One region of the Vicingus serpentipes genome, then DNA from elsewhere that is predicted to be linked to it. Evidence: riboswitches for the same ligand, from Rfam matches in the RefSeq annotation. Region 1 holds a riboswitch; the other holds the start of a gene.

Region 1 (6,734 bases):
ACGAGCGATACTTAATGCTTCTTCAAATTGCTTCTCGTTAATTAATCTTAAAAACTTCTTTGACCCGGCAACATTTGTACGCTCACCAATATTGATAAAATTAACTTCTGGAGTAACAATTAATGGTTCTAAACCGCTTAGTTTTAGGTAAGGTAAGTTTGTCCATTTGTATTTGTAATCTCCTTTGTAGTCTGGATGTAAACTCATGCTTAATTATTTTTTGGAGAATAAGTTGAAGCTAAATCGGCAATTGCTTTAATGTGTGCAGGTGTTGTTCCGCAGCAACCACCAACTATATTAACCAACCCTTCATCTAAAAAGACTTTAATTTGTTTTGCCATAAATTCTGGTGATTCATCATAAGCTCCCATTTCATTTGGTAAGCCTGCATTTGGATGAGCACTAACTAAACTATCAGATTTTTCTCTAATAGTTTTTAAATATGGTCTTAATGCTTCTGCACCTAAAGCACAATTTAAACCAATAGTCATTGGTTTAGCATGTTCTACAGATATAACAAAAGCTTCTGTATTTTGACCTGAAAGGGTTCGACCACTAGCATCAGTAATTGTTCCTGATATCATTATTGGTAAATCAGTTCCTTTTTCTTCTTGAATTTCATTAATTGCAAACAACGCTGCTTTTGCGTTTAAGGTATCAGTAATAGTTTCTACCAATAATAAATCTGCGCCACCATCAATTAATCCACTTGCCTGTTCTTTAAAAGCATCCACCAACTCATCAAAACTAATGTTTCTAAATCCTGGGTCATTTACATCTGGAGACATAGATGCAAGCTTAGTAGTAGGTCCCATTGAACCTGCAACAAATCGAGGTTTATTAGGCTCTTTTGCTGTAAACTCGTTTGCTACTTCTTTTGCTAGCTTAGCTGATTGATAATTAATATCGTAAACCGCTGAAGCTAATTCGTAATCATCTTGAGCAACCCATGTCGCTCCAAAAGAATTCGTTTCAGCTATATCAGCACCAGCTGCATAATATTCGGCATGGATACTTTTAATTATATCTGGTCTAGTAATAGAAAGTAAATCATTATTTCCTTTTAAAGAACAAGAATGATCTTTAAATCTTTCACCACGAAAATCTTCTTCAGTTAGTTGATGCCTTTGAATCATTGTTCCCATAGCACCATCCAACACCAAAATTCTTTCTTTTAATATTTCTCTAATATTTGCCATAAAACAAAAAAACCCTTCTATTATTTTAAATAAGCAGAAGGGTTATAATATATTTCTCTACTTATCTTTTTCCGAATAAACGGAATAGGATTTAGCACCGGTTTTCCAATTTCGAATATTCGAAACTTATAGTTGGTTGCCAAAGCTTCACAGGGCCTAATCCCTCCACTTTTCTTGATAAGCACGGAGTCCGTGCAGACAATTTTTCTTTAAAAGAACAAAGCACAAAAGTATTTACACTTTTATCAATTTCCTAATTAAATTCGGAAATTATCAACAGAATTGACTTTTATCCAAATTATATTCTTTCTTAACAAAACAAAACACCTTTAAAATTATAAAACTTTAAAGGTGCTATTATATATTTTTTATTTTTCTATTAAAATTCTGCGTTCTTTGGTGTTCTTGGAAAGGGAATTACATCTCTAATATTAGTCATTCCAGTTACAAATAACATTAAACGTTCAAATCCTAAACCAAAACCAGCATGAGGAACTGTTCCAAATTTACGAGTATCTAAATACCACCAAACATGATCTTCAGGTATATTAAAGTCAGCTATTTTTTGTTTTAGCACATCTAATCTTTCCTCTCTTTGCGACCCACCGACAATTTCTCCAATTCCAGGAAATAAAATATCCATTGCACTTACTGTTGTTCCAACTTCCATTCCTGGTTTAGCTTCTGGCAATTCATCATCCTGACGCATATAAAATGCCTTAATGTTTGCTGGATAATTAGTTAAGATTACAGGCTTTTTAAATTCTTTTTCTACCAAATACCTTTCATGCTCTGATTGTAAATCAGCTCCCCAACCTTCAATTTTATATTGAAATTTTCCTTTTTTATTTGGTTTACAGTTCCTTAAAATATCAATCGCTTCAGTATAAGTTAAACGAACAAAATCATTATCAACTACCATTTTTAATTTCTCAATCAATTCCATTGATTGTTGGTCTTGCGGCTTTCCTTTTTCTTCTTCAATTAAACGACTACTTAAAAAATCTAAATCTTCTTTACAATTATCTAAAGCATATTGTACACAGTATTTTAACATTTCTTCTGCCAAATCCATATTGTCATTTAAATCATTAAATGCAACTTCAGGTTCAATCATCCAAAATTCAGCTAAATGACGCGTAGTGTTTGAATTTTCAGCTCTAAAAGTTGGTCCAAAAGTATAAACCTGACCTAGTGCTAAAGCAGCTAATTCAGCCTCAAGCTGACCAGAAACAGTAAGATTAGCTTCTTTTCCAAAAAAATCTTGCTTTGTATCTATATTTCCTTCATCTGTTTTCGGAACATTATTTAAATCTAACGTAGTTACTCTAAACATTTCTCCTGCACCTTCAGCATCTGAGCCCGTAATTATTGGAGTATGCACATTATAAAACCCTTTATCGTTAAAGAATTTATGTACTGCAAAAATCATATTATGACGAATTCTAGAAACTGCACTAAACGTATTCGTTCTAAAACGTAAATGAGCATTTTCTCTTAAAAATTCAAGTGAATGTTTTTTTGGTTGTAGAGGATATTCATCAGGATGAGCATCACCAATAACATCAAATGACTTTACAACAATTTCTATATCTTGACCTTTACCTTGCGACTCAACCACTTCTCCTACTATAGATATAGCAGATCCCGTTGTTATTCTTTTTAATTGACTTTCATCTTCTTTTTCAAAATCAACAACTGCTTGAATATTATTTATAGTAGACCCGTCATTAAGAGCAATAAAACGGTTACTTCTAAACGTTCTTACCCAGCCTTTTACCAATACTTCTTCACCAATTTTTGCCGAGGCAAACAAGTCACTAATTTTAATTCTCTTCATTTTATCAATAAAATAATTTTACGGCGAAATTAATTTTTTTACGTTAAGATTATAAATAATTTTGATTTAAGCTTTTATCTTTTTAATTTTAAACCAATTAATTGCGCTATTAATTATTTAACAATATCGACTAATTAAGTTTTATTACTGATAAAACTTGAAAAAAATTTTTAATATTTTAAATAAAGCTTTAATATTGCACACTAAACTAAACCTATAATAGTTATTTTTATAGCAATGAAACAAATTTTAACCACACTACTTGTAGCTCTATTCGCATTTCAAGTTAATGCAGGAGTAATAGTTCTTGAAGGTCATTACCAAGGTAAAAACCTTTATGTACAAAACCCATTTGCAGGAAGCGGCGTTGGTTTCTGTACTTTTGAAGTAACCATAAACGGTGAAGTAACTACTGATGAAGTTAACTCTAGTGCTTTTGAAATTGACTTTGCAAATTTCCAATTAAAAGTTGGTGATCCTGTAATTGTTAAAATCAAACATAAAGATGATTGTAAGCCAAAAGTTTTAAATCCAGAGGTTTTAAAACCAAAAAGTACTTTCGAAATTGTTTCTATGGATGTATCTAAGGACGGAAGTTTTACCTGGGTAACTAAAAATGAAACTGGAAAATTAGCTTACATTGTTGAGCAATACAGATGGAACAAATGGATAAAGGTTGGTGAAGTTGATGGAAATGGTTCTGCTGAAGACAATAAGTATGAATTTAAAATTACTCCTCATTCAGGAGAAAATAAATTTAGAGTAAAACAAGTTGACTATTCTAGCAAGCCAAGGTATTCTCAAGCTTCAAGATACATTTCTACTTTAGGTGAAGTATCATTTAGCCCAATTAAAGCGAAAGATTTTGTAACCTTTACAGGTGAAACTTTATTTGAAGTTTACGATAGCTTTGGTAACATTGTTAAAAAAGGATTTGGAGAGAAAGTAGATGTAACTAACCTTAAAAAAGGTATTTACTACTTAAACTACGATAACAAAACTGATACTTTTGTAAAAAAATAATATTGAATTTAATTCAATTTAAAGTCCCGCTAAAACGGGACTTTTTTTATATCTAATAATTATGGAAAAGATTGAGCACTTAGGTATTGCTGTAAAAGATTTACAAAAAGCTAATGAAATTTATTCAAAACTTTTTAATCAAGAGCCATACAAAACAGAGATTGTAGAAAGCGAAGGTGTGTCGACTTCATTTTTTAAAGTAGGAGAAAACAAAATTGAATTATTAGAAGCTACAAATCCAGATAGTGCTATTGCCAAATTTATTGATAAAAAAGGTGAAGGGATTCATCACGTTGCTTTTGATGTAGAAGATATTTATGCTGAAATGGAAAGACTTAGAAAAGAGGGTTTTACTATTTTAAATGAAACACCAAAAAAAGGTGCTGATAATAAATTAGTTTGTTTTATTCACCCTAAAAGCACTAATGGAGTTCTAATTGAACTTTGCCAAGAAATTAAGTAAGATTTCTCCTGCTTCTTCTAAATCTTTACCAAATGAGATAATTCCTTCGTCGTGGCCAGCCATAACAATTATTTTTTCTTGTTGAACTGCTGTTTCTTTAAATAAACGGAAAATTTCATTCGCCATTTCTGGAGTACCATAAGGTACTTCCTTTTTTGTTGTTGGCACATTATCCATTAATTTCTCCCATAACTTTTGATTATGAATATGAATAATGGCATTAATAGCTTCATCAGCTTCATAAACTGCTGCATGGGTCATAGATTCTGATGATGCTTTTATTTCGCCTTTACATGTAACACTATTTGCTTCTATATCATAATCAGTAACCAAGGTAAAATGTTCTGGCTGGATAGGATAGACATCTCCAGTTTGAGTACCTGAAATTAAAAACCCTTTAGTTGTTTTTACACTTATATTACCATATCCAATATTAATATCAGCATAATGCCCTATTTGTTTTAATTCGTGCATTTTATCTCTCCAATGCATCAATTGATTGGGAACAGCTATGGGTAATACTTCATTAATCCAGTTAATATTATACTTAATATAACCTTCATCTATAAATTGATCCTGATTACTCATCTTAAAATTTTTCTGGAAATAATTGTTGTATACCTTTTTCTGAAGCTTCACAAATTCCTCTTTCAGTTATTAATCCTGTAACATATTTTGCAGGAGTAACATCAAAACCATAATTTGCTGCGGGTGTTGTTTCTGGACAAATCAAAACTGATTTAATCTCACCGTCAACTTTCCCTTGAATATATTTTACCTCATTCTCATCTCGAGTTTCTATTGGAATATTTTTCACCCCATCAACCATATCAAAATCTAAGGTAGAAGAAGGTAACCCCACATAAAAAGGAACATTGTTATCGTGTGCTGCAAGCGCCTTTAAATAAGTCCCAATTTTGTTAGCTACATCGCCATTTCGGGTTGTTCTATCCGTTCCCACAATTACCATATCAACCATGCCGTGTTGCATTAAGTGACCTCCGGTGTTATCATTAATTAATGTATGTTGAACTCCTTGCTGATTCAACTCAAAAGCTGTTAGATTAGCGCCTTGATTTCTAGGTCTTGTTTCATCCACCCACACATGTACATCTATACCTGCTTGTTGTGCTTGATAAATTGGGGAAGTAGCTGTTCCCCAGTCTATTGTTGCTAACCAACCAGCATTACAATGAGTTAAAATATTTACACGTTTTCCATTTTTCTTTTTTGAAATTTCTTGAATCAATTTTAAGCCATACTGACCAATATTAAAACAAATATCAATATCCTCTTGTTTTATTTCATGTGCTCTTTTTAAAGCAACCCTAACCCTTTCATCCGTATCAGATGCATTTTTTAAAGCTAATTCCATTTCATTAACCGCCCATGACAAATTAACGGCTGTTGGTCGAGTAGCATTTAATTTACTAGCAACTTGTTTTAAATATTCATCTGGATTACTTTGCGTTAAAGCCTCTATGCAACCTAAGTACATTCCATAAGCAGCAGTAACTCCAATTAATGGAGCTCCCCTAACTACCATTTCTTTAATTGCAAAAGCAGCTTCGTCTGTAGTAGAAATATCAAACACTTCTACTTTATGTGGAAAATAACGTTGGTCAAAAACTTGAATTAATTTTTCATTGATTTCGCTAACCCATATGGTATGATGATGTTTTCCGTTAATGTTCATTGAATAATTGTATTAATGATTGATTCTCTTGCAAATTTAAGTGATGAGTTCGAATTCCTAATTGTTTGGCTGAATTAATATGTTCTAGTGTATCATCAATAAATAAAGTTTCATTAGGCAAAAAGTTTGCTTCTTTCAACACATATTCAAAAATTGAAGTATTGGGTTTTCTTAAGCTTATTTTATGAGATAAAAATGTATGATTAAATAAACTATCAAAACTTTTTATTTTATGCTTTTGAATAACATACTCATCAATAAATTGATAATGAATTTCGTTTGTATTACTTAACAAACTTACATTATACTTTTTAGCTAAAGAATTTATTAATGCAATTCGATTTTCAGGAATATCTAACAACATACTATTCCATGCGCTAATTATATTTTCTTCAGAAATTGAAATATCAAATTTTTGAAAAAAATCAATAAACTCTTTTGATGTGATTTCTGATGTCTCAAACTTTTCTAAATAATGATTACTGTCCAACTCAAGAAGTATTGCCTCAAAAT
Region 2 (6,734 bases), on a different contig from region 1:
GTCATCATAATCATCGGAATAGTCTGCATCCTCTTCTAAATTATCAATTATATTATTTTGAGATAGTTTCATCGCTTTTTCAAGTGAAAGCATGTAGTCACTTATTCCTTGCTTTCCTGTTTCCTCAAATATTTTCTCAATTGCGATACCAATCCTTAAGGATGAAATTGTTCCATTCTCATGGTAACTGCCTCGATAATTTTTAAGCTCATAAGGAAATATTTTTCTTCTAATTGCATATTCTGCAAAATGCCAATGTGCATGTCCGCTTGAAGGATTCATAACAATAGCCTCATACATTTCATTTAAGCCATAGTCATTTAGAGATTCCTCTTTTGTTCTCCCAATTCTGTATAGCGTTCTGCTTTTTCTTTTAAGGTTTAGTGCATTCTTAAAATTATCAAGTGCCTCTGTGTATTTTTCTAAACCATTAAGTATTTTGCCTTTGAAGTAATACCCGATTTCGTTTGATGGTTGTAAATCTATAAAACTGCTAATTGAATTTAATGCCGCAGCATATTTATCTGTGTGGTAGAAAATAAAAGATTTCAAGAAATCCAACTTGAATGCAGAGCAATCAAAGTTTGTTGCGTTTGAAAATATTTCAGACACTTCGTCTTTGTTGAACCAATCACCTATAGTGCAATCGCATGTTATGTAATCGTAACCAGTAATCAGATTTTCATATGCAGCATTGAACTGGTTTAATTTCAAAAAAGACATTGCTTTCTTGAAATAATATTTTCCTGCCTTTTCCCAATTTTCATTTTTGGTAAATTGATAAACTTCTTTCCCTTCATTTAACTTTTGATTGATTAAGGATTTGTCATTGAATGATTTTGCAAAGTCCTTTATTTCTTCATCAATGTAAATGTCCATTGTGTGCATTTTTTGCTTGAGAAAAAGTCCTTCAAAGGTTGTTGCTCTGCTTAGAGCGACATATGCTTGTCCGCTTGCAAAAGTGCCATCGCCAAAATCAATTACAACTCTGTCAAAGGTTAAACCTTGACTTTTATGAATTGTAATTGCCCAAGCTAACTTTAAAGGATATTGCTTGAACGTTCCAACAATTTCTTGTTCAATTTTCTTTTTCTCCTTGTTGTATTGGTATTTGATGTTTTCCCAAACTCTTTTATCAACTGAATGAACTGAACCGTCTTTAAGTTTTACTTTGATAGTCGTGTCGGTCAATTCATTTACTTGTCCAATTGTTCCGTTAACCCAGCGTTTGTCTGTATCGTTTTTAATGAAAATTACTTGAGAACCTTCCTTCAAAATCATTTCAGGTTCTGTTGGATATTTACTTTCCTCAAATTCGCCTGAAACCTCCGCTGTGTATTGGAACGGATTTGTTTTTAGTTCCGAGAGTTTGATAGAATTTACTCTGTCTGCTAAATCGTTTTTTGTTGTAAGAGTAATTGCAAACTCTTTTTTCTTTAACTCGGATTCAGAAAATACTCTGCTATTTAGTCTATCAATGTCTGTTTGCAATGTTTCTTTTACTCTGACTTTATCAAGCAGAGAAATAAATACAAGGTCAGTCTGTCTGTAAACCTTTTGTAACTCAACTGTAAACAAATTTATCTTTTCAAAAACCTTTGCGTTATAGAAATAAGCACTGCCGTATATTTCATTTATGATTTTTTGCTCACCAGATTTTCTAATCGTTACAGGTTCTAATTGGAAAATATCGCCAACAAAAACAACTTGTTTTCCGCCAAATGGCAAATTTGGATTGCCTCCATTTCGCCTCAATGAGTAATCAATTCCGTCTATCAAGTCAGCCCGGACCATTGATACTTCATCAATGATTAAAGTGTCCATTGCAGAAATGATTTTTCTTTTCTCTGAATTTTTCCAAAACACTTTTATGTCTTCGTCTTCAGGCAATAGCGGTCTTAGTGGGAACTGAAAGAAGGAATGTATGGTAACGCCCCCAACATTTACTGCTGCAATACCTGTCGGGGCAACTACAACATAGTTTTTTGAAGTCGTCTCAACGATATGTTTGAGGAAAGTGGACTTGCCCGTTCCTGCCTTACCTGTCAAAAAGAATGACTGATTAGTCTCTTGAATTAAATCAAGAGCCGTTTGAAATTCTATGTTGTCTAAGTCAAGTTCCATTTTTGTTTTCTGTCTGTTCGTTTAAAGCTATAGAGTTTCAAATTAGCACTGTCCCCAAGCATTGCAGCTAACATCCGAATAAACGTAACGGTACGTTTATTCGCACTATGTATTTAACGTAAATTTAGTAATTTAATTTTTCTTATAAATTATTTTAACTCGTTTCGAGTACTCAATTAGAATTGATTGTATTCATTTTAATTGATTTAATAGAGAGTTAGATTCAATAATCAAAATACCATAGTGTTTCTTCATTCCAAATTTTATAATCTTATTGTTATAGCAGATTAAAGTTGGATTAAACTTTAGTTTTTCAGGGTATTTTTCTCTGATGTATTTAATAAGGAGAAAGTAAACTTCCTCCTTATTTAGTTCTGATATTTTGATGTTTCTCATAGATTTAATAACTAGTATTTAATTTTCGTCAAAGGTTTGTCATAAAAAATCCAGGAAGCAAATGTATCGTCAGGATATTCAAACCAAATTGAATATAACTCTCCATTTTTGTTATACCTTACTATACTTCTTTTTATATTACCATTTGATATTTCTTTTAACAAGTTTGCTCGGTATTCGTATTCAATATCTCCATTAGAAAACACTGCTTTTACTGCAGTATTTATTTTCATAGTTAGAGGTTCTATTTCTGTGTAACCTTTCAATTTTTTTCTTTTTAATACGAGTAAGTCGTTATCAATAGTTAATTCCCAATTCTTTCTTAACACATCCCATATTTGAAATTCTTTATTTAAAGTGTCTTCAATTGATAGAAATGTTTCGTTATCATACATCTTAAAGATTTGTCCTTCTGTTAAATCAAATTCTTCAACAAAGTCTAGAGTTTGAATTGTATTAATATCGAATCCATAAGAAATTAACATTTCATCTATTTCTTTAGGAAATGGTTTTTGATATTGAGAGAAGCTATCTAATGAAAATAAAATAGCTATAATAATCAAGTTTGTAGTTTTCATAATATTTGGGTTTTAGTGGTTAATTAATATGGCCATCGATCATTTGTTTGACTAGTATTATCTTGGTTAATTTTTTTGTCAATTTGTGATTGCCTTTCTTTTTCTTCACGTTCTATTCTAATTTCTTCTATCCATAATTCTAAATCTTTCTGACTGCCTTTTTTCCTACAATATCCACAACCCCATTCGTCATCAGTAGTAGTTACCATTATAAAGTGCTTTCCGTTTGATAGAGGACATTTTGCTACCCAGCTTTTTTCTGTATAGCCTGTAGGTATAGGATTTAAATTACTTTCTTCAAGAAATGTGATAAATGGAGTAATGTTGTTTAAAGCTGCTTTCTTATTTTTCTCAGGTATTTCGAGAATTTCTTTTACGATTAGGTCAAATTCAATTTCAGTAAATACATTACTTCGGCCATACCTTCCATAACCAAACATTGGTTTATATTCTTGAAAGATTAACCTAACAATGTCGTGAAGAATTACTTTAATAGTTGGAAGGGACTTAATTTTAAGATAATGTAGGAAGATTCTTATTTGTGGATAGCTGAGGGTAACTTCATAATCTTTTATTTCTTCAGCCTCCTCTCTATTATCGTTAATACTAATGATTAGTCGATTATCTTTTACTTGATAATAACATAGAACGGCATCAAGAATATAATGATATTCAAGTTCAAGAAATAAAATTTGTTTAGTGCTTGGGTAAATGCTCATAATACATAAGTTTAGATTGGTAAATAATTTAACTCATGTAACTTGATTTGTTTTAGGAGGTGAAGTCTGTTTTTTTGACTGTTGTCCGTATTCTGAACCACCGTTGCTTTTCTGCTCGGTTGGTATCTCTTAAAAAGAGATTCAAGATACATGATAATTGTTTTTTTAATTTCTATTAGTTCTCCATAAGAATGTTCCATTTTCAGTTTGAGCTCCTTTAAGCCAATCTACTTCAAAGTTTATTTCTCTTACTTTTGGCTGAAGGTGTTGTATTCTTTCAACGCCATAAAAAGAATGAGCAGAATCGATGATGAAATCTTTGTTTAATACTAATCCAAAATCAATTAGCCTATCGTGAAGTTGTGAGATTCCATAATGTCCCATGTCTAAAAAGTAGATCAGACTGTCATGAGAATGGAGATTAAGTCCTTTAAAAAACGCAGTAGTTTTATACCCGAGTTTATCAAATAACTTTTTACCATCAATAACTAGATAGTTATAATCTACTCTTATGGATACATCTTTAGGAATTTTAGTTTCTGTTTTCATTGTACATAAGTTTTAGTTAATAAATAATTTACTTATGCATCTAAGAATTGTATTTTGACAGCTGAGGTTAATTGTTTTTGACAGACTGCCCGCATACTAAACCACCGTGGCTTTTTTGCTCGGAGGGTATCTCATAATGAGATTCTTGATGCTTGTGGTTTTGATTAAAGGGTACCTTTAATAGTTTCAATTAAAATGGTATTCTTTTCTCCTCTAACCAAATTTTCAATTTTTTTCTTTAAGTCAGTTTTACTTTGCTTTTCTTTAAGTCCCATCACAAAACCAGTTTCTCCTTCTGTTCTTTTTATCTTGACATTAAAGAAGCTTGAGTTGGCTAATTGATTATTGTATTCTTTCCAACATTTTGCAATTTGATTAGCTGTGGTCAAATTATCTTTTCTCCAACGATTAGAAATGATTATTTCTAAAAACATTGTTTGGTTTTGATAGCTAATTAATCTTGAAGATAAGCCTCCATGCATTCTGTATAGCTTATCAACTCTCATTATATGAGATTCATTAATTCTGTTTAATTCAATTTGATTCATGATACATTAATTTAAAAGGTTAATAATTCAATGTATCTTTTTTAATATTTTGGCAGCTGAGGTTAATTGTTTTTGACAGACTGCCCGTATACTAAACCACCGTTGCTTTTTTGCTCGGTTGGTATCTCTTAAAAAGAGATTCAAGATACATTGTTTGTTATTATAACGCGGTTATATAAAATTTGTTACAAGTAGGAGAAAAAAAATAATTTATTCATCTAATTTCTTAAATTTATTTAATGAATAAGAAAGAGCAGTCGAAAATAAAATCTCTTATCAAAAAGTACAATCCTATTTTAAATGAGTCGGTTGAAATAGCTTTGACGGAAGATCTTTTTAATTTAATTATTGTTAATGGAGACGATAAAGATTTTGAGCTGAAGAATCTTCTCAAAGATAAGCAAGGACTAAAAAGTTTTGTAATAAAAGAGTTTATAAAACTTAATCAAAAACCTATTACTAAAGATTTAAAGAATATGGATGAGATTAAGTTGTCACTAATAAAAACTAAGCAGGAGCGTTTGAAGTTTTAGTATTTATTCAAAAATCTACCAATTATCAGTTTAATGATAAAGAGAAAGAACTATATGATAATTTAAGAAAGATGAGGTTGCGAATTAGCAAAGAAGAAGGGATGAAACCGTACTGGGTATATGGAATAGTATCTTAATAGAAATAGTCCAACTTAAACCTGAAAATGAAGATTAGCTTATCAATATTAAAAGTATTATGCAAAAAAGATTAGAGTGGCTTGTTCAAGAAACTTTAGATTAAGTAGAAAAAGCTTTAAATTAGAATTTTTTAAATTAAATATGGTTGAATCGAATTTTGAATTTTTAGTAGGAACACCTTATTATAAACGATTAAAAACAGCAGAAGATCTTGTACCTATAGACTCTTCTTTAACAGGTTCTCTTTTACGTAAAGTGTTGGAGGCATTTTTATATCAGGTTTACAATGATAAAGAAATTGAATTTCCAGAAAAAGAAAATTACAAAAATAAGGCTAGGCCTTATAGTGGTGCGTCTTTACTTCATCAAGACCCATTTAAAAAAGTTTGTCCAGATAGGATTATTAAAAAATTATGGAATTGTTATAATTTAGGTAATGATGCCTCACACCCTGGAGAATTTATTGAAGAAATTGAAATCACTAAGGAGGAAGCATGTTTTATGTTGGAATGGACTCATGATTATTGGGTATGGTATCTAAGAGACACAGGTACTCCCAATTTAAAAGGTTTAAAGTTTGATAAAAACAAAATCCCAACTAAAACTAAAGCTCAATTAACCGAAGAAGAATATAGTAAACTATTGCTTAATAAAGATGAGGTTACTCATCAGCTTAATAATGATATAGAAGAAGTTAAAAAAAAAAATGATGAATTAGCTCTTGAAAACGCTGCCTTAAAAAAAAGTAATGAGAACTTAGAGTCTTTAATAAAGAAGAGTGAAGTTGTATATGAAAGTGCAGGGTTAACAGAACAAATTGGTTTAGTATGGGGGAGAGTTTATATCAACTTTAAGTATCGAAATAAAGATTATTTTGCGGTTAAGTATTTCAAAGATGAGGCTGGAGCTACAGAAAAACATCAAATTTTAGAAGGTCGTTTTGAAACAAGTTGGCTATATACTTATTTTAATCGACAACATCCTAAATTAGCTGTTCCATTAGTTGAGCAAGGAGAGTATGATCATTTAGACTTATTAAATAAAGACACGGTTTATTATAAGTACAAACATAAATATGGAACTCCTTCGATTTTAATCAAACAACTAAAGGTTGATATTGGTAATGAAATGGATATTAAAACAGAATAC

Evidence for each region. Region 1 has a riboswitch for S-adenosylmethionine ahead of FRY74_RS11450 (homocysteine S-methyltransferase family protein). Riboswitches for the same ligand answer to the same signal wherever they lie in the genome.
Region 2: another riboswitch for S-adenosylmethionine. It lies ahead of FRY74_RS06385 (hypothetical protein); the one in region 1 lies ahead of FRY74_RS11450 (homocysteine S-methyltransferase family protein).

Annotation. Positions count from the first base shown of each region.
Region 1 is NZ_VOOS01000006.1:3,332-10,065, reverse strand. It holds gene metH (methionine synthase) at 1-207, opposite strand, end outside; gene FRY74_RS11450 (homocysteine S-methyltransferase family protein) at 210-1,199, opposite strand; SAM riboswitch class I at 1,258-1,383, opposite strand; gene asnS (asparagine--tRNA ligase) at 1,579-3,039, opposite strand; gene FRY74_RS11440 (T9SS type A sorting domain-containing protein) at 3,277-4,062, shown strand; gene mce (methylmalonyl-CoA epimerase) at 4,124-4,525, shown strand; gene FRY74_RS11430 (class II aldolase/adducin family protein) at 4,496-5,113, opposite strand; gene mtnA (S-methyl-5-thioribose-1-phosphate isomerase) at 5,115-6,221, opposite strand; gene FRY74_RS11420 (HAD family hydrolase) at 6,211-6,734, opposite strand, start outside.
Region 2 is NZ_VOOS01000002.1:533,106-539,839, reverse strand. It holds gene FRY74_RS06405 (AAA family ATPase) at 1-2,124, opposite strand, end outside; gene FRY74_RS06400 (hypothetical protein) at 2,532-3,098, opposite strand; gene FRY74_RS06395 (hypothetical protein) at 3,122-3,817, opposite strand; SAM-I-IV-variant riboswitch at 3,878-3,972, opposite strand; gene FRY74_RS06390 (hypothetical protein) at 3,983-4,366, opposite strand; SAM-I-IV-variant riboswitch at 4,430-4,523, opposite strand; gene FRY74_RS06385 (hypothetical protein) at 4,531-4,914, opposite strand; SAM-I-IV-variant riboswitch at 4,973-5,068, opposite strand; gene FRY74_RS06380 (hypothetical protein) at 5,154-5,447, shown strand; gene FRY74_RS06375 (hypothetical protein) at 5,727-6,734, shown strand, end outside.